DNA from 4 places in the Kitasatospora sp. NPDC059462 genome. Region 3 is predicted to be linked to each of the others. Evidence: riboswitches for the same ligand, from Rfam matches in the RefSeq annotation. Region 3 holds a riboswitch; each other region holds the start of a gene.
The links. A riboswitch is a leader RNA that binds a small molecule or an ion and turns the genes downstream of it on or off. The one in region 3 is predicted to bind cyclic di-AMP.
Positions count from the first base shown of each region.

Region 1 (4,746 bases), on a different contig from region 3:
CAGGAAGGTGCCGGTCACCAGGTACGGCATCAGCCGGAAGAGCAGCGTGCCGGCGGCCGCGCCGGCCGCCGCGTCCCGGTGGACCACCAGCAGGGCCACCACCCCCGCCATGCCCACCCCGCCGGCCAGCGGCGCCACCAGCGTCCGGAACCAGTGCCGGGTCCCCGGATGGCGGCCCTGCACGTGGAACCAGCCGACCACGGCGAACGAGCAGAGCGTCTGCACGATCAGGATCGCCATCGTCCCGAGCAGCGCCAGCAGCGTGTACAGGTGCGCGTAGGGGTCCATCCCGGCCAGCAGGAACCCGGCCACCAGCGCCGCCGCGACCACCGACTGGGCCGCCGAGGCGACGTGCGGCGAGCCGTGCCGCGGATGGGTGCGCCCCAGCGCCGGGTGGACGAACCCCTCGCGCCCGATCGCGTACAGGTACCGGGCCGCGCACTGGTGGAAGGCCATCGCGCAGGCGAAGGAGCCGCTCACCACCAGCCACTGGAAGACCGTGACCGCCCAGCCGCCGAGGTGCGCGCCCAGCGGGTCGAAGAACAGGCTGTTGCCGTCCTTGCCGGGGACCGCGCCGCGGGCCACCTCCACCGCGCGCCGCGCACCGTTGCCGGAGACGATCATCCAGGACACGAAGACGTAGAACAGCCCGACGCCGACCACCGAGATCAGCGTCGCCCTCGGCACCACCCGCTTCGGGTCGCGGGACTCCTCGCCGTACATCGCGGTGGACTCGAAGCCGACCCAGGAGCAGAACGCGAAGAACAGCCCCAGCCCCGCGCCCGCCCCTCCGCCGTCCCCGCCGGCGCCACCGGCGCCACCGGCGCCACCGGCGCCGCGGAAGGCGTTCAGCGGATCCAGCGCCTCCCCGGCCACCAGCCCGTCCGGCCCGCCGCCGGTGACCAGCACGGCCAGCGACACGGCGCCCAGCACCGCGACCTCCAGCACCAGCGCCACCCCGAGCACCCGCGCGGTCAGGTGCAGGTCGAACCAGGCCATCACCGCGATCACCAGCAGCCCGAGCCCCGCGTACCAGCCCCACGGCAGCACCACCCCCAGCTGCGCCGCGACCAGCGCGCGCAGCGCGTACGCGAAGAAGCCGAGGACGGCCGCCTCGAAGACGACGTACGCGAGCAGCGCCAGCAGCCCCGAGGCCATCCCGACCACCCGGCCCAGCCCGTGCGAGATGTAGCCGTAGAACGCCCCGGCCGCGGTGATGTGACGGGCCATCGCCACGTAGCCGACCGAGAAGACGGTGAGCACCAGGGTCGCGAACACGTAGGCGGCGGGCGCCCCGGCGCCGTTGCCCTGGCCGATGACGATCGGGAGGTTGCCGGTCATCGCGGTGATCGGCGCCGCCGTGGCGACCGCCATGAACACCACGCCCGGCAGACCGACCGAGTCCGCCTTCAGCCGGTCCACCCCGTCCCGCCGCCCCGCGCCCGCGGTCACGTCCCCGGTCGCGTCCCCGCGCTGGATGGCCATCCGGCACCCTTCACCTGCCGTGGCTGCGCCGCCCGCCGGAGCGGACGGGCGATGACAAGCCGACAGCATCGGCGGGCCGCACCCGGGCCCGCAAAGCGGGGTGACCCGGCGTCAGCACCGCCGGGTTGACGCCCTGTTCGAGCCGCGGGCCGGCCCGTTCGACCGGGGGACGACGACGGCCGGCCCGGCTCGCGAGGGAGGTCTCGCGAACCGGGCCGGCCGGACGGGCGTGTCCCGCGCCCGTCGATCCGCTGGAGGTGCGGTGCTCACCCGGTCGAGCGGTCACCCGACATGACCATCCCGGGGGAGCCGTCTCGCCCCGCACCCAGCGGTGGCGGAGGTGATCCGACCGGAGGGTCAGATCGCGACGCCGCGCGCCCGCAGGTAGGCGATCGGGTCGATGTCCGAGCCGTACTCCGAGCCGGTGCGGATCTCGAAGTGGAGGTGCGGGCCGGTCACGTTGCCGGTCGCACCGGAGAGGCCGATCTGCTGGCCGGCGGTGACGGTCTGGCCGACCTTCACGCCGATCGAGGACAGGTGCGCGTACTGGGCGTACTTGCCGTCGGCGAGCTTGATCTCGACCTCGTTGCCGTAGGCGCCGCCGTTGCCGGCCTTCACCACGGTGCCGTTGGCGACGGCGCGCAGCGGGGTGCCGGTGGAGGCGACGAAGTCGGCGCCGGTGTGGTGGCCGGAGGACCACATCGAGCCGGCCACGCCGTAGGCGGTGCCGAGCTTCGGGTTGGCCAGCGGGGCGACGTAGCCGGAGGTGGCGGCGACGACCGGGGTCGCGGTCACCGGGGCGACGGTGGTCTGCACGGCGGGCTTGGCGGCCGGGGCGGCCGGCTTGGTCGCCGGGGTGGCCGGCTTCGCGGCCGGAGCGGCGGGCTTGGTCGCCGGGGCGGCCGGCTTGGCGGCCGGAGCGGCCGGCTTCGCGGCCTGCTTGGCGGCGGGCGCGGCCTGCTTGGCCGCCGGGGCGGCGGGCTTGGCGGCCGGGGCGGCCTTGGTGCCGAGCGCGAGCTGCTGGCCCGGGAAGATCAGGTTCGGGTTGGCGCCGACGACCGAGCGGTTGTGCTCGTACAGCGCCTGCCAGCCACCGGTGACGTTCTTGGCGTCGGCGATCTTCGACAGGGTGTCCCCACCGACGACCTTGTAGCTCTCCTCGGCCTGGGCGGCGGGAGCAGCGGCCTGAGCGGCCGGCGCGGCCTGGGCGGCGGCCTGAGCGGCGGGCTTGGCGGCCGGAACCTCGTGCGCCTGGGCGGAGACGGTGGTCACCAGCGGGAGGGCGAAGGCGGCACCGGTGACAGCGGTGGCGATGCCGATGCGGGCGGCGCGGGGCAGGGCGATACGACGAGCCTGTGCGGGCATGGAAATGTCCTCTCCGACGCCTGCGAGGTGAGCTGTCGGGTTCGGGCTGGAGTTGCCCGGCCGCAAAAGGCGGCTTCACCCCTAGCCGGACCGCGAATTCGGGTCCGGCGACTTACCTGTGGGTCCCCCGCTCCTGCCGTACAGAGTTCGTTGCGTACCACCGGGCAGCGGCAGGACTAGGCGTTCCACCCGGTGGCCACCCGGGCTGACGCCGGGCGGTCGCTGAACTAAAACTCATCCGTTCGGGTGAAGCAATGTCGATCTCCGCGGCCCGGGACCAAAGTCCGCCCCACCGTGACGCTGCGCAGAAAAGGCATGCACAGTACGCACACAATCCATTCACCGCGCGCACGTGATCCGCAACCCTGCGCCAATGCCGGAACCAGTGCGTACACGATCACTCACGGAAAGGACATCCCCCGACACACCCCCGGTGACCCTTGTCACGTGGGCCCCGCCGGACCGACCATGGGCCGTGGCCACCTCCGAGGCCGGCACCCTGCGGTTGGGCACCGCGCAGGGTCGCTGGGTACTACTGGCGACGGTGCTCGGCTCCAGCATGGCGATGCTCGACGGGACCGTCGTGAACGTCGCGCTGCCCAGGATCGGCGCCGACCTCGGCGCCCAACTCGACGCCCTGCAATGGACGCTCAACGCCTATCTGCTCACCCTGGCGGGCCTGATCCTGCTCGGCGGAGCGCTCGGCGACCGGTACGGCCGGCGCCGGGTCTTCCTGCTCGGCGTGGTCTGGTTCGCCGCCGCCTCCGCGGCCTGCGCCGCCGCGCCCACCGTCGAGGTGCTGATCGTCGCGCGCGCCGTCCAGGGCGTCGGCGGCGCGCTGCTCACCCCGGGCTCGCTGGCGATGCTCCAGGCCGTCTTCCACCCGGAGGACCGCTCGGCGGCGGTCGGACTCTGGTCCGGCCTCGGCGGGGTCTCGGCGGCGGTCGGCCCGCTGCTCGGCGGCTGGCTGGTGGACGGCCCGGGCTGGCGCTGGATCTTCCTGCTGAACCTGCCGCTGGCGGCGCTGGTGGTGGCGGTCTCCGCCCGGCACGTGCCGGAGAGCCGCGACGAGTCCGCGACCGGCCGCTTCGACGTGCTCGGCGCGGTGCTGGCCGCCCTGGCGCTGGGCGCCGTCACCTATGCGCTGACCGCCGCCGGGAAGGGCCTGTCCCCCGCGGTCTGGGTCACCGGGGCGGCGGGCCTGCTGCTCGGCGCCGCCTTCGTGGCGGTCGAGCGCCGCACCCCGGAGCCGATGCTGCCGCTGGGCCTGTTCTCCTCCCGGCTGTTCACCGCCGTCAACCTGGTCACCCTGACCGTCTACGCGGCGTTCAGCGGCGTCTTCTTCCTGCTGGTGGTGCAGCTGCAGATCGTCTCCGGGTTCTCCCCGCTGGTCTCCGGGCTGGCCCTGGTGCCGATCACCGTGATCATGCTGGTGCTGTCGGCCCGGGCGGGCCGGCTCGGCAAGCGGATCGGCCCGCGGCTGCCGCTGACCGTCGGCCCGCTGCTCTGCGCGGCGGGCGTCCTGCTGATGCTGCGGATCGGCCCCGGCGCCTCGTACTGGACGGACGTGCTGCCCGCCGTCGCCGTGATGGGCAGCGGCATGGTGCTGCTGGTCGCGCCGCTGACCGCCACCGTGCTGGCGGCGGTGGAGGTGCGTCACGCGGGCATCGCCAGCGGGGTCAACAACGCCGCCGCCCGGGCGGCCGGGCTGCTGGCGGTCGCGGCGCTGCCCGCACTGTCGGGGCTGAGCGGCGACGCCTACCAGGTGCCGGACGCGGTCGACTCCGCCTTCCGCACCTCGATGCTGATCTGTGCCGGGCTGCTGGTGGCCGGCGGGCTGACCGCGCTGGTGGCCGTCCACGGCAACGTGCTGGCCCCCGAGGACGCGCACCCGGT
Region 1 is NZ_JBHYUU010000012.1:24,980-29,725, reverse strand. Features, by position in the region: gene ACFXAM_RS05710 (APC family permease) at 1-1,485, opposite strand, end outside; gene ACFXAM_RS05705 (peptidoglycan DD-metalloendopeptidase family protein) at 1,843-2,850, opposite strand; cyclic di-AMP (ydaO/yuaA leader) riboswitch at 2,853-3,013, opposite strand; gene ACFXAM_RS05700 (MFS transporter) at 3,326-4,746, shown strand, end outside.
Region 1: linked by a shared signal. The riboswitch ahead of ACFXAM_RS05705 (peptidoglycan DD-metalloendopeptidase family protein) and the one ahead of ACFXAM_RS34965 (M23 family metallopeptidase) in region 3 are both predicted to bind cyclic di-AMP.

Region 2 (4,746 bases), on a different contig from region 3:
CGACCCGGCAGCCCGGCCGGTCGAGCTCGGTGGCGAGGTCCTCGGCGATCCCGACCCGCTGGTCGGCGATCAGCACGCCGACGGCCCCCGCAGCGGTGAGCCGCCGGGCGAGGTCCGCCCCCGACCCGCCGTCGAGCACGGTGATCACGACGACCGAACCGGTGACCCGCATGGCCTTGCTCCTCCCTGTGGGCGGCTCCGCACCGGCGCCCACGGACATCTTGCGGAGGATCGTAGGCAGGTCCTGACCCTCCGCAACAGGAATTACCCCTCAGGTGACCAGGCTCACGCCTGCCGCGCGCGGCGGACCGCGTCCGGGTCCCGCGCCGCCCGCGCGCACGGCGTGCGCACGCCGTGCGGTGACCGGGACACGCCCGGGATACCGTCGACCCATGCCAGCTCAGCCCGCCTCCCCCCGTCCGCCCCTGTTCACCTGGGAGTTCGCCGCCGATCCGTACCCCGCGTACGCCTGGCTGCGCGAGCACGAACCGGTGCACCGGACCACCCTGCCGAGCGGGGTGGAGGCCTGGCTGGTCACCCGGTACGCGGACGCCCGGCAGGCGCTCGCGGACAGCCGGCTCTCCAAGAACCCGGTGCACCACAGCGAGCAGGCCCACCGCACCGGCCGGGTCGGCATCCCGGGCGAGCGGCAGGCCGACCTGATGACCCACCTGCTGAACATCGACCCGCCGGACCACACCCGGCTGCGGCGGCTGGTGTCGAAGGCGTTCACACCGCGCCGGGTGGCGGCCTTCGAGCCGCGGGTGCAGCAGCTGACCGACCGGCTGATCGACGGCTTCGCCGCGCGCGGGTCCGCCGACCTGATCCACGAGTTCGCGTTCCCGCTCCCCATCTACGCGATCTGCGACCTGCTCGGGGTGCCGGCCGAGGACCAGGACGACTTCCGGGACTGGGCCGGGATGATGATCCGGCACGGTGGCGGTCAGCGCGGCGGCGTGGGGCGCGCGGTGAAGCGGATGCGCGCCTACCTGGCGGAGCTGATCCACCGCAAGCGGGCCGATCTCGGCGACGACCTGATCTCGGGGCTGATCCGGGCCAGCGACCACGGCGAGCACCTGACCGAGAACGAGGCCGCGGCGATGGCCTTCATCCTGCTGTTCGCCGGCTTCGAGACCACGGTCAACCTGATCGGAAACGGCGTGTACGCGCTGCTGCGCAACCCGGGACAGCGCGCCCTGCTCCAGGAGTCGGTCGGCCGCGGCGAGAGCGCGCTGCTGGAGACCGGCATCGAGGAACTCCTGCGCTACGACGGGCCGGTGGAGCTGGCCACCTGGCGGTTCGCGACCAGTCCGCTGACCATCGGCGGGGTGGGGATCCCGGTCGGCGACCCGGTGCTGGTGGTGCTCGCCGCGGCGGACCGGGACCCGGCGCGGTTCGCCGACGAGAACACCCTGGACCTGGCCCGGACGGACAACCCCCACCTGGGCTTCGGGCACGGCATCCACTACTGCATCGGCGCCCCGCTGGCACGGCTGGAGGGGCGGGCCGCGCTGGCCACCCTGCTGACCCGGCTGCCGGACCTCGAACTCGCCGCGGACCCGGTGGACCTGCGCTGGCGGGGTGGTCTGATCATGCGTGGACTCCGTGAACTTCCGGTGGAATTCACGCCGGAGAAAACGCCCGGCGGCAAGGCTCCGGAGACCGGCTCCGAGGGCTGACGCATCGGCACAACGCGCTGACGGAGACTCTCCGTTGCCCGGATCCGGGGTGTCTGAACCACCCTCAATCCGGACATACCGCCCCGGTTGGTAGGCAATCCATCACATGACGTGATGTCCATGTGATATCGACGATATGAGCTTGTGATTGCTCTGAAGATCTGTCTACTCTCCCTGGAGTTCGCAGCTGCGAGCCCCGTGCGCGGAACGCCGAGTCCTGCCCGCCGCGCCACGGGAAACCGACCAGAACCCTGGGCAGGGGCGGGGGACCCAGGTTTTGCGCCGTCTCCCACGGCTAGGGGTGAAGCCGCCTCCGCGCGGCCGGGCCACCTCCCGGTCCGAACCCGACAGCTCACCTCGCAGGCGTGCGGAGAGGGACCCCTTCATGCTGTTCGTTGGAACCGGTCGTCACCGTCGCCGTACCCAGGCCGAGAAGGCCATCGCCGTCGCCGGTGTCGCCGGCGTCGGACTGGCCATGCCGATCCTGAGCGCCACCGGCGCCTCCGCCGCCCCGGTCTCCACCTGGGACGCGGTCGCCCAGTGCGAGAGCGGCGGCAACTGGAGCATCAACACCGGCAACGGCTTCTACGGCGGCCTCCAGTTCACCTCCAGCACCTGGAAGGCGTACGGCGGCACCGCCTACGCGCCGCAGGCCAACCAGGCCTCCAAGGCCCAGCAGATCTCGGTCGCCGAGAAGGTGCTCGCCTCGCAGGGCCCGGGCGCCTGGCCCGTCTGCTCCAAGAAGGCCGGCCTGAGCAAGGGCGGCGCCCCGGCGGCGGTCGACACCTCGACGGACGCCAAGCCGGCCGCCCCGAAGCCGCAGGTCCCGCAGGCCGCCCAGGAGGCCAAGCCGCAGCAGGAGACCGCGAAGCCCGCCGCGCCCAAGCACGCCGCGCCCAAGCAGCAGGCCCCGCAGGTCCAGCAGCAGGCCGCCAAGCCGCAGGCGCAGCAGTACGCGCCGAAGCACGCCGCGCCCAAGCAGGAGGCCCCGCAGGCGCAGCAGCAGTCGCCGGCCTTCTCCGGCAAGGCCGGCTGGGACGCCGACGCCAAGGTGTTCTGGTACCAGAGCAACGGCGCCTGGTACTGGACCAGCCACCAGAGCGTCTACCAGCAGTACGCCGGCCAGCAGGCCGCCGCCCCGGCCGCCCCCGCCGCGCAGCAGCCGGCCGGCCAGGGCTACACCGTCCGCTCCGGCGACACCCTCGCCGGGATCGCCACCGCCCAGGGCGTCTCCGGCGGCTGGCAGGCGCTGTACGACGGCAACCGCGGCACCGTCGGCGCCGACCCGAACCTGATCGTCCCGGGCCAGGTGCTGAGCCTCGCCTGACGGCCGGTCCGGCCGCACGGGACGAAGGGGGACCGATCGGTCCCCCTTCGTCCGCATCCGGCCCCCTCGGGTCGGGCAACCAGGTGAACTACCGGTGGGTAGCCGGGCCACACGCTGAGACGGAGCCGAGGTCGACGTGGCCCGGACAGCCCGTGCGGTTAGGCTCTGGTCGTAACGACTCCGCAATCGTCCGGCCGACAGCACCCACCGTCAGCCGAACCTGCTTCCGCTAGGAGATGCCTCGTGCCGTCCATCGATGTCGTCGTCGCCCGTGAGATTCTCGACTCGCGCGGCAACCCCACGGTCGAGGTCGAGGTCGGCCTCGACGACGGCAGCACCGGCCGTGCCGCCGTCCCGTCGGGTGCCTCCACCGGCGCCTTCGAGGCGCTGGAGCTCCGCGACGGTGACAAGAACCGCTACTTCGGCAAGGGCGTGGAGAAGGCCGTCCTGGCCGTCATCGAGCAGATCGGCCCGGAGCTGGTCGGCTACGACGCCACCGAGCAGCGCCTGATCGACCAGGCCATGCTCGACCTGGACGCCACCCCGGACAAGTCCTCGCTCGGCGCCAACGCCATCCTGGGCGTCTCGCTGGCCGTCGCGCACGCCGCCTCCGAGGCCAGCGACCTGCCGCTGTTCCGCTACCTGGGCGGCCCGAACGCCCACGTCCTGCCGGTCCCGATGATGAACATCCTCAACGGCGGCTCGCACGCGGACTCCAACGTCGACATCCAGGAGTTCATGATCGCCCCGATCGGCGCGGAGTCCTTCTCCGAGGCCGTCCGCTGGGGCGTCGAGGTCTACCACACCCTCAAGGGCGTGCTGAAGGAGCGCGGTCTGTCGACCGGCCTGGGCGACGAGGGCGGCTTCGCCCCGAACCTGGACTCCAACCGCGAGGCCCTGGACCTCATCGTCGAGGCCATCCAGAAGGCCGGCTACGTGCCGGGCAAGGACGTCGCGCTCGCCCTGGACGTCGCCTCCTCCGAGTTCTACGAGGACGGTGCCTACCAGTTCGAGGGCAAGGCGCTCACCTCCGCCGAGCTCATCGAGTACTACGCCGGCCTGGTCGACGCCTACCCGCTGGTCTCCATCGAGGACCCGCTGGACGAGTCGGACTGGGACGGCTGGAAGGCCATGACCGAGAAGCTGGGCGACAAGGTCCAGCTGGTCGGCGACGACCTGTTCGTCACCAACCCGGCCCGCCTGGCCCGCGGCATCGAGACCGGCACCGCCAACGCGCTGCTGGTGAAGGTCAACCAGATCGGCTCGCTGACCGAGACCCTGGACGCCGTCGAGCTGGCCCAGCGCAACGGCTACCGCTGCATGATGTCGCACCGCTCCGGCGAGACCGAGGACGTCACCATCGCCGACCTCGCCGTCGCCACCAACTGCGGCCAGATCAAGACCGGCGCCCCGGCCCGCTCCGAGCGCGTCGCCAAGTACAACCAGCTGCTGCGCATCGAGGAGATCCTCGACGACGCCGCCGAGTACGCCGGCCGCGGCGCCTTCCCGCGGTTCAAGCACGAGGGCTGAGCCCGCCCGGCGGCGCCCCGGCCGTCGACGCCGGGACGTCCCGGTAGCGCACGCCTGACCGGTGCCCCGCCGTTCACCCCGTAGGGTGGACGGCGGGGCACCGTCGCGACCAGGAGCGGACCAGGAGCAGGAGGGGGACACCGGAGATGGCAGGCTGGAGGATCCCGGGCTTGGCGGCCCGGCCCCGGTTCACGAGCCGGGCGACCGTCC
Region 2 is NZ_JBHYUU010000128.1:19,813-24,558, reverse strand. Features, by position in the region: gene ACFXAM_RS27050 (SDR family NAD(P)-dependent oxidoreductase) at 1-172, opposite strand, end outside; gene ACFXAM_RS27045 (cytochrome P450) at 393-1,679, shown strand; cyclic di-AMP (ydaO/yuaA leader) riboswitch at 1,911-2,059, shown strand; gene ACFXAM_RS27040 (transglycosylase family protein) at 2,065-3,006, shown strand; gene eno (phosphopyruvate hydratase) at 3,250-4,536, shown strand; gene ACFXAM_RS27030 (septum formation initiator family protein) at 4,707-4,746, shown strand, end outside.
Region 2: linked by a shared signal. The riboswitch ahead of ACFXAM_RS27040 (transglycosylase family protein) and the one ahead of ACFXAM_RS34965 (M23 family metallopeptidase) in region 3 are both predicted to bind cyclic di-AMP.

Region 3 (4,746 bases):
GTCTCCCCGAGGTCCTCGGCGAGCTGGAAGGCGCCGCCGGTGGACAGGGCGGCGAAGCCGTGGGCCAGCGAGCGGAAGGTGCGGGCGGCGTGGATCGCCTCGGAGCCCTCCAGCCCGTACTCGCGCAGCACCGCGACGATCACCCCGACCAGCCGGCCGGCCGCCGCGGTGAGGTCCGGGTCCGGCTGCGGGGCCTGCGGCAGGGCGCCGTAGCGGTGCGGGTGCTCGGTGGCGTAGGCGTGGTACGCCCGCAGGACGGCGGCGACCGCGGCGTCCCCGCTGCGGCCGAGTGCCGCCTCGGCGAGCCGGTCGGCCAGCTCCCCGGTCACCCGGACGGCCACCAGCCGGCGCAGTTCGGCCAGGCCGCCGCTGACGTGCTTGTACAGCGAGGGGGTGGCGACCCCGGCGCGGGCGGCCACGGCGGCCAGGGTGAGGGCCTCGGGGCCCTGCTCGTCGATGAGGGCGAGGGCGTGGCCGACGACCTGCTCGGGGGTCAGTCCGACTCGGGGCACTGCGGTTCTCCTGGGAACGGGGGGCGGGGGCGGGGGACGGGCTCGGGACGCTTCGGGACGGCGGCGGCGCTCAGGCCAGGTCGGCGAGGAAGGACAGCAGGGCGTCGGCGGTGGCCCGCGGGTGGTCGGCCATCGGGTAGTGGCCCGCGCCCTCGATCATCACCTTGCGGGCGTTCAGCGCGGCGGCCTGCCGGTCGGCGACCAGCTCCGGCTTCGCGAAGTCGGGGTCCTTCGAGCCCATCACCACCAGCGCCGGGCAGCGCACGGCGGCCGTCCAGCCGACGGGCGCGGAGTCGCCGCGCACGTAGCCGCGGGTGGCGGTCCTGCGGCCCGGGGTGCGCATCGCGGCGACCAGCCCGGCCACGTACTCCTCGTGGTCGGCCGGCTTGGGGCCGGGGAAGGCCATCGTGCGGTGGTAGAGGCCCCAGAACCCGGGCGAGCGCACCAGCATCGCGCCCATCGCACCGACCACCAGGCGCTGCAGCGCGTTCGGCGGCACGTTCTCGACGAAGGCGTCCAGCAGGACGATGCCGGCGACCCGGCCGGGGGCGTCCCCGGCGGCCTTCACGACGCTGGCGCCGGTGTAGGAGTTGCCGGCCAGCACGGCCCGCTCGATGCCCAGGTGGTCCAGCAGGGCGAGGACGTCACCGGCGATCGCGGCGGGGGAGTAGTCGTCCCAGAGGATCGAGGACTCGCCGAAGCCGCGCAGGTCCATGGTGATCACCCGGCGGCCGGCGGCGGCCAGCAGCGGGCGCAGGTGCCGGTAGGCGGCCCGGCTGTCGAGCATCCCGGGGAGCAGCACGACCGGGACGCCCTCGCCGTGCGCGGTGTCGTCGAAGGCGATCCGGCCGCCGGGCAGGTCGAGGTGGCGGGTGACGGGGGCGAGGGTGCCGTTCATGGGGAGCCTCCTGGGGCGGGACCGTCGGCGGAGTGCCGATAGCCATAAAGCTAAGGCTAATAGCCTTAGCCGTCAAGCTATCGACTCTCGCCCGCCCGTCCGGCCGCGACCCGCCGTCGGCGTCCGGTCAGACGCCCTCCACCCGGAACGGGTCGTGCTCGGCCAGCAGCTTGTCCAGCCGCGCCTGGTCGACCCGGGTCACCAGCTCGGAGGTCTCCTGCTTGTCCCGGACCACCTTGGCGAGGGTGAAGGTGGAGGTGATCGTGTAGAGCAGGCCGAGGGCGAGGAACGCCCGGGTCCACGGCTCCACCGGGAGGAAGGCGATCCCGATGCCGAGGGCGGCGGCGGAGAGGGCGAAGGACAGCACGGCCTGGATGTGGTACGCGGCCGTGGTGCGGGACTGCATCGGTGCGCTCATGGCGTCAGGATGGCCGCGCCCGGCCCGGTCGCACATGAGTAGGCGTACTCAAGTGAGGGGTCGTTCGTTGACGTCCCGACACGTTCGGTAGTGTCAGTTGTCATCAAACGTCCCAAATCGCCCATCGGGTCGCGTGGTACCCGGTCCGTATCCCGCCGCCGGCAACGGACGGCTTGGAATCGGGGGGCTCTCGGATTAACGTTTGATAACGCAGCGCGGTCCGCAACGCCGTACCCAGACGGCACCGTGCGCCGTCGCCTAATCCCGCCGGCCGGCCTCCGGGCAGGCCAGGGAGCCGGGGAACCACGTTCCTTGGGGTGAATCGGCCAGGCCCAGGCCCGGCCGTAGGAGACCTTCCTGCTCCGAACCCGTCAGCTAACCCGGTAGGCGCGAAGGAAGGAAAGGAGCGCGCCTCCGTGGCGTCGACGCACACCCCGGCACACCCGTCCGGCACCCAGCTGCTCGACCACCCCGGCCCGTTCACCGGGCACGGCCCCTTCGGCGGCCCCGCCGACGAGACCGCCCCGCCGGCCGACGGGACCAGCCGGCACCGGATGCCCCGTCAGGGCCGCGGCACCGCTCCGCTGCTCGGCGTCACCGCCGTCGCCGCCACCCTGGGCGCCACCGGCTTCGCCTCCGCCACCCCGGCCGCCGCGCCCGCCGTCGAGGCGCCCGACGAGCTGCCGGCCACCCTCTCCGCCGACCCCGGCCTCGCCCTCGCCGCCCGCATCCAGCAGCAGGCCGACAGCCAGCGCACCGCGGCCGAGGAGAACGCCCGCGTCCAGGCCGCCCAGGAGGCCGAGGCCAAGCGCGCCGCCCAGGTCGCCCAGCAGGAGCAGGCCAAGCGCGCCGCCGAGGAGGCCGAGAAGGCCAAGCTCGCCGCCATCAAGCTGCCGGTGCGCGACTACCGGCTCTCCGCCCACTACGGCCAGAGCGCCCGCTACTGGGCCCACCTGCACACCGGCCTGGACTTCGCCGCCGACCAGGGCGAGCCGGTCTACGCGGTCGGCCAGGGCACCATCACCTCGGCCGGCTGGGCCGGCGCCTACGGCTACCGGATCGTCGAGACGCTGCCCGACGGCACCGAGATCTGGTACTGCCACCTCTCCTCGATCATCAAGGGCTCCGGCAAGGTCGTCCCCGGCCAGCAGATCGGCAAGGTCGGCGCGACCGGCAACGTCACCGGCGCCCACCTGCACGTCGAGGTCCGCCCCGGCGGCGGCGCGCCCGTCGACCCGGAGGCCTGGTTCGAGCAGCGCGGCGTCACCCCCTGACGCCTCCCCGCCCGCGCCCAGGGGCCCCGGCCGTCCGGCCGGGGCCCCTCGCGCGCTCCTACGCCCCGGCCGCGAGCCCGTCCCCGGCCCGGTCCGGGGCCTCGGCGCCGTCCCCGTCGCCGGCCTCGTCCCCGGCCGGCTCCAGCCCGGCCAGGTACGCGTCGATCTCCGCCTGACCCGGCTCCGGCGCCAGTTCCGGGAACTCCTCGACCAGCAGCCGCGGCAGCCCCGGCACCGTCCACGCGCCGGCCAGCTCCAGCGCCGCCCCGACCGCGGCCTCCTCGAACGCCCCGAAGTCCCCGGCCAGCTCCTCCGGCATCGGCCGGCCCAGCGCCGTCAGCTCCGCCAGGTTCCGGTAGCTGCGCTCCATCAGCCCCTGCTCCAGCAGCCGCCGGGCGCCGTCGGTGGCCATGCCGACCGCCAGTGTCCGCGCCCCGCCGTCCCAGCCCCCGTCGTCCACGGGGTCCAGCACGCCGTCCGCCTCCAGCGCCGTGAACGCCGCCGTCCGCTCCCGCGCCGGGAGCTCCCGGAACCCCTCCAGCCAGGCCCGCACCGCCGCCCCGTCGCCGGTGTCCACCCCGGCCGTGCGCAGCAGCAGCGCGTACAGCCGGGGCCAGGTCACCAGGTCCGCCCGGCGCAGCAGCCCGGCCGCCACCTCGCCCTGCCACTCGGCCTCCGCGTGCAGCCGTTCCTGGCGCTTGGCGTTCAGCCGCTTCGCCGCCCGCTGGTGGTCGACCAGCAGCCGCACCGCCGCGCCGTACGCCAGCGGATCCTGCCCCGGCTCCGGCTGGACGTACAGGTACAGGCGCTCGTACAGCAGGTGCTCCACCGCGGCGGAGGTCAGTTCCGGCCAGCCGTCGTGCATCCTGCCGCCGCCCAGCTCCAGCAGCGCCAGCACCGCCCGCAGCGGGGCCTCGGCGACCGGCTCGCGGCCCTCCGCCTCCGCCCAGGCGAGCAGTTCGGCGGCCTTGGTGCGCGGGGCGAGCCGCAGGTCTTCGTCTTCCATAACCACGAACCGTAACCGCTGGTCGGGGGTAGGGTCGGGAGCCATGGTCCCCGTCCGACTCACCGGCCGCCGGCTGGCCGTCCGCGAGTTCCACCACACCCCCGAGGACGTGGCGGCGCTGCACGCGGTGTTCGGCGACCCGGAGGCCACCCGCTACCTGCCGTTCGCGCCGCGCGACCACGAGACCTGCGCCGACCAGGTCGCCCAGTACCTGGAGGAGGCGGAGCGGGAGCCCCGGGAGGTCTACCGGCTGGCCGTCGTCCGCCTCGCGGACGCCGACGACCCGGCCCGCGCCGTCCCGATCGGCAACGCCGCGCTCGGTCTGCGCCCGCACGGGGCCGCCCACCTCGGCTACGCGCTGCGCCGCGACGTCTGGGGGCTCGGCTACGCGGGCGAGGTCGTCGGGCTGCTGCGGGACCTCGCCTTCGGCCCGCTCGGCCTGCACCGGCTGGAGGCCCGGGCCGATGTCGACAACGCCGCCTCGGTCCGGGTGCTGACCAGGGCGGGCTTCCGGCTGGAGGGCCGGGTCCGGCACGACTACCGGCGCCACGACGGCTGGCGCGACGCCTACCAGTACGCGCTGCTCGCCGACGACGAACCGGCCGGGGGCGCCGTTCAGGGGGGATAACCCCACCCCC
Region 3 is NZ_JBHYUU010000238.1:5,638-10,383, reverse strand. Features, by position in the region: gene ACFXAM_RS34980 (TetR/AcrR family transcriptional regulator) at 1-512, opposite strand, end outside; gene ACFXAM_RS34975 (alpha/beta fold hydrolase) at 583-1,410, opposite strand; gene ACFXAM_RS34970 (YiaA/YiaB family inner membrane protein) at 1,538-1,828, opposite strand; cyclic di-AMP (ydaO/yuaA leader) riboswitch at 2,074-2,232, shown strand; gene ACFXAM_RS34965 (M23 family metallopeptidase) at 2,245-3,102, shown strand; gene ACFXAM_RS34960 (hypothetical protein) at 3,161-4,108, opposite strand; gene ACFXAM_RS34955 (GNAT family N-acetyltransferase) at 4,152-4,736, shown strand.

Region 4 (4,746 bases), on a different contig from region 3:
GGCGCCGCCGCGCGGGGTGCGGGTGCGGTTCAGCCGGACCGGGGAGACGGCGGACGAGCTGATCCGCCGGCTGGTCCGGGCCGAGCCGCAGGGGCGTCCGGTGGTGGTGGTCTCCACCGACCGGGAGGTCGCGGAGGGCGTGCGGAAGGCCGGCGCGCGCCCCGTCGCGTCGGTGCTGCTGCTCAACCGGCTGGCCCGGCCGTAGCCCGTTCCCGGGGCGGCCCGGCCGGTATGACGGCTGGTCAGCGCCGGGATTGCGGTGTTGTGCGTGTTTTGTGAAGTCAGATGGACGGTTCGGGTTCACGCGAACGGGGGAGTGGCGCGAAGCGTGGATCTTCACTAGGGTCTGGCGTCAAACCTATTTTCCGGATTCTCACCCGTTCGGGTGAGGCCATTGGAAGAAGGAGCCGGTCCCTTGGCCTCCCACCGCCGTCCCAAGCAGCCGAGCCGCGCGCGGGTCTCCGTGCTCACCGCTGCCGCTGCGACCGCGGTCGCCCTCTCCGCCCAGGTCGCCGCCCACGCCGCGCCCAGTCCGTCGCCCAAGAAGGACGACGTCAAGGCGCAGATCGACCAGTTGCAGGAAGAGGCCGAGCAGGCCACCGAGAAGTACAACGGGGCCAAGGAGCGCGCGGACCAGCTGCGCAAGCAGGCGGACCAGCTGCAGGACCAGGTGGCCCGCGGCCAGGAGCAGATGACCCAGCTTCAGGCCGGGCTGGCCGAGGTGGCGGGCGAGCAGTACCGCACCGGCGGCATCGACCCGTCCGTGCAGCTGATGCTCACCTCCGACCCGTCCGGCTACCTGGACAAGGCCTCCAGCGTCCAGCAGGCCAGCTCCAGCCAGGCCGAGGCGCTCAAGGGCCTCCAGGACCAGCAGCGCCGGCTCGACCAGCAGAAGGCCGAGGCGGCCGCCGTGCTGGCCTCGCTGGACAGCACCACCAAGGACCTGAACCAGACCAAGGCCGAGGTCAACAAGAAGCTCCGGGAGGCCCAGGAGCTGCTGAACTCGCTCAGCGCCGCCGACCGCGCGGCCCTGAAGGCGGCGCAGCAGCAGGCCGACCGCGCCTCCCGCGGCTCGGAGCGCACCGACCTGGGCAGCCTGCCGCAGGCGAGCGGCAAGGCGGGCTCCGCGGTCGCCCTCGCGATGAGCAAGCAGGGCTCGCCCTACGGCTGGGGCGACGTCGGCCCGAACACCTTCGACTGCTCCGGCCTGATGGTCTGGGCGTACGGCAAGGCCGGCGTCTCGCTGCCGCGCACCTCGCAGGCGCAGGGCAACTACGGCACCCGGGTGCCCTCCCTGGCCGAGGCCCAGCCGGGCGACCTGGTCATCTACCGCGACGACCGCAGCCACGTCGGCATGTACATCGGCAACGGCATGGTGGTGCACGCGCCGCGCACCGGTGACGTGGTGAAGGTGATGAAGGCCGACGCCATGAAGATCAACACGATCCGCCGGGTCTGACGGCGGGCCGTCTGACGGGTCGCCACGACACGCCCGGAGGCCCGTTCCGGCTCCTGTGATCAGCGCCACCCCCGGCCGGGGGTGGCGCTGACGTTTCGGCCGCGCATTCGAACGTCTGACGGAGAATGATCAGCCCGATGTGGGGATGTGATCACGTTCGGTCATTTTCACAAGGGAACTTGGGTATTCTTCCGACTTTTTTCTGACAAGGATTTGAACGGATCACGGATCTGTTACTAGGGTCGTGCCTCGAACCACGCACAGTCGATCACCCAGCCTGGGTGGCGGCGGGGTTCGCCGCCGAGTTCGTGAAGCAGCGGGAGGGCGCCTTCGGGTCGTCCCTCCGAGTGAAGGCCCAGCAGTCGGGGGTCCGCTGTGGAACGGAGCCGGGGAACCACGTTCCTCCGGGGTGAATCGGCGCCAGGCCGGCCGCGCGAGCGGCGGGTGAGGCGTCGTAGGGCACGCTTCCGCCCGAACCCGTCAGCTCACCCGGTAGGCGGATGAGGAAGAAGGAGTCCGCCTTCGTGGCGTCCCATCGTCGTCCCAAGCCCGCCGGCCGCACCCGTGTCTCGATCCTGACCGGTGTCGCCGCCGCTGCCGTCGCCCTCTCCGCGCAGTCCGGCGCCCACGCCGACCCGACGCCGACCAAGGACCAGGTCAAGGAGCAGGTCGACCAGCTCAACGAGCAGGCCGAGGTCGCCACCGAGAAGTACAACGGCGCCCAGGCCAAGCAGCAGGAGCTGCAGAAGCAGGTCGCCGAGCTGCAGGACAAGGTGGCCCGTCAGCAGGCCTCGGTCACCGAGGCGCAGGGCGGCCTCGCCGAGATCGCCGGCGAGCAGTACCGCACGGGCGGCATCTCGCAGACCGTCCAGCTGATGCTCTCCGCCAGCCCGGACAACTTCCTCAGCCAGGCCGACGCCCTGAACCAGGCCGGTTCCACGCAGTCCGGCGCGCTGAAGGAGCTCCAGGAGCAGCAGCGCAGGCTCGACCAGGACCGCACCGAGACCCAGGCCAAGCTCGCCGAGCTGGAGGCCACCACCCAGCAGCTGAAGTCCTCGAAGGAGGACGTCCAGGGCAAGCTGCAGAAGGCCCAGGACCTGCTCAACACGCTCACCGAGCAGGAGCGCCAGGCGCTGCGCGCGGCCGAGGAGAAGGCCGCCGCCGAGGCCAAGGCCAAGGCGGACGCCGCCAAGGCCGAGGCCGCCAAGGCCGCCAAGGAGAAGGCCGACGCCGAGCGCGCCTCCCGCGACGCCAACCGCACCAGCCCGAGCGCGCCGTCCACGGCCGCTCCGGCGGCCCCGGCCGCCACCGCCAAGCCGGCCGCCCCGGCGGCGCCCGCCGCCAACGGCTCGCGCGCCGCCGCCGCGATCGCCGCCGCGGAGAGCAAGCTCGGCTCCCCGTACGTGTACGGCGCCACCGGCCCGAACTCCTTCGACTGCTCGGGCCTCACCGGCTGGGCGTACGCCCAGGCGGGCGTGTCGCTGCCGCGCACCTCGCAGGCGCAGGCCACCGCCGGCACCCAGATCGGCTCGGACATCTCCAAGGCCCAGCCCGGCGACCTGGTGATCTTCTACGGCGACCGCCACCACGTGGGCATCTACGTCGGCGGCGGCCAGGTCATCCACGCCCCGAAGCCGGGCGCGTCGGTCCGCTACGAGGCCGCGTCCAACATGCCGGTCAACACCATCGTGCGCCTCTGACCCACGGTCGGCAGGCTCCGCCGGGCCCGGTTCCCCCGCACGGGGGGACCGGGCCCGCGGCATTCCCCGGCCCGCCGGGACGCTCGGTCCGCGAACCGATCTGATGTCCGAGGAGTGTCCGAATATTCGGGTTCGGAGGGGTTTGGAATCGGTTGCCCCGACTCGCTAACGTCTGCCACCGGACGCCCGCTTCGACAGCCGCCCGCTCCGGTGCGGCGGCGGGCCGGGCCCAGGATCGGAGCCGACGTCGCATGGCCGTGCACCGCCGTTCCCCGCTGTCAGGTGCGCACGTGCTCGCCCGGGCGCTGGTGCTCACCGCGGCGGCCGCCACCGCGTTGGGCGTGTCGGCCGGCGGCAGCGCCCGGGCCGTGCCCGGCTCGCCGGACGCCCCGGCCGACCGCAAGGACGTCAAGGCACAGGTGGAGCAGCTCTACGACGAGGCCGAGCAGGCCTCCGAGCGCTTCAACGCCGCCCAGGAGGCCCAGCAGCGGCTCCAGCACGAGACCGGCGATCTGCAGCAGCAGATCGCCGTCTCCCAGGACGAGCTCAACCGGCTGCGCGGCGAACTCGCCACCGTGGCCGGCGCCGAGTACCGCGGCGGCGGGATGACCCGGACCGTCCAGCTGATGCTCTCCACCGACCCGGAGGCCTACCTCTCCCGCGCCCGGGCCCTCGACCAGAGCGCCGAGCGGCAGAACGAGACCCTGCACGAGCTGCGGGGCCGTCAGCGGGTGCTCGACCAGCGCCGGGCCGAGACCACCGCCAAGCTCGCCGAGCTGGAGCAGACCCGCAAGGCGCTGGCCGAGAGCAAGCAGCAGATCCAGCAGCGGCTCGCCAAGGCGCAGCGGCTGCTCAACGGCCTCGGCGCCGTCGAGCGCGCCCGGCTCGCCGCCCAGGACGCCCGTGAGGCGGAGCAGCGGGCCACCCGGGGCACCGACCGGCTGGACTTCGGCACCGCCCCGCCCGCCTCGGAACGCGGCGCCGCCGCGCTGGCCGCCGCGGTGCGGATGATCGGCGCGCCCTACGTCTACGGATCCACCGGGCCCAAGGCGTTCGACTGCTCCGGTCTGATGTACTGGAGCTGGCGGCAGGCCGGAGTGACCCTGCCGCGCACCTCGCAGGCCCAGGCGTACGCCGGGCGGCGGGTCAGCCTCACCGAAGCGCGGCCGGGAGACCTGGTGATCTTCTACCGGGACATGCACCACGTCGGGATGTACGCCGGCGGCGGGGTGATCGTGCACGCCCCCTACCCGGGCGCCAAGGTCCGCTACGAGGCCGTCAACGCGATGCCCGTCTCGGGGGTGATCCGGCTCTGAGCCGCCCGGATCCCGCCGCCGGCCGCCGGCCCTCGCGGCGCACCGCCCTGCTGCTCGCGGCCGGCGGGCTGGTCCAGCTGTCACTGCCCGGGGCCGCCCCGGCGCGGCCCGCCGCCGCGGCCGCGGACGAGCACGCCGAGGTCCTGGCGCTGCTCGACGGGCGGGCCCGGGCGCTGACCGCCGGGCCGCCCGCGCTGCCGGTGCGGGCCGGCTACCGCAACCTGCTGCTCGGCCCGGTGGACCGGGCCGGGCGGTGCGCCGCCACCGCCGA
Region 4 is NZ_JBHYUU010000107.1:3,854-8,599, reverse strand. Features, by position in the region: gene ACFXAM_RS24495 (NYN domain-containing protein) at 1-205, shown strand, start outside; gene ACFXAM_RS24490 (NlpC/P60 family protein) at 416-1,459, shown strand; cyclic di-AMP (ydaO/yuaA leader) riboswitch at 1,821-1,973, shown strand; gene ACFXAM_RS24485 (NlpC/P60 family protein) at 1,984-3,159, shown strand; gene ACFXAM_RS24480 (NlpC/P60 family protein) at 3,411-4,475, shown strand; gene ACFXAM_RS24475 (hypothetical protein) at 4,676-4,746, shown strand, end outside.
Region 4: linked by a shared signal. The riboswitch ahead of ACFXAM_RS24485 (NlpC/P60 family protein) and the one ahead of ACFXAM_RS34965 (M23 family metallopeptidase) in region 3 are both predicted to bind cyclic di-AMP.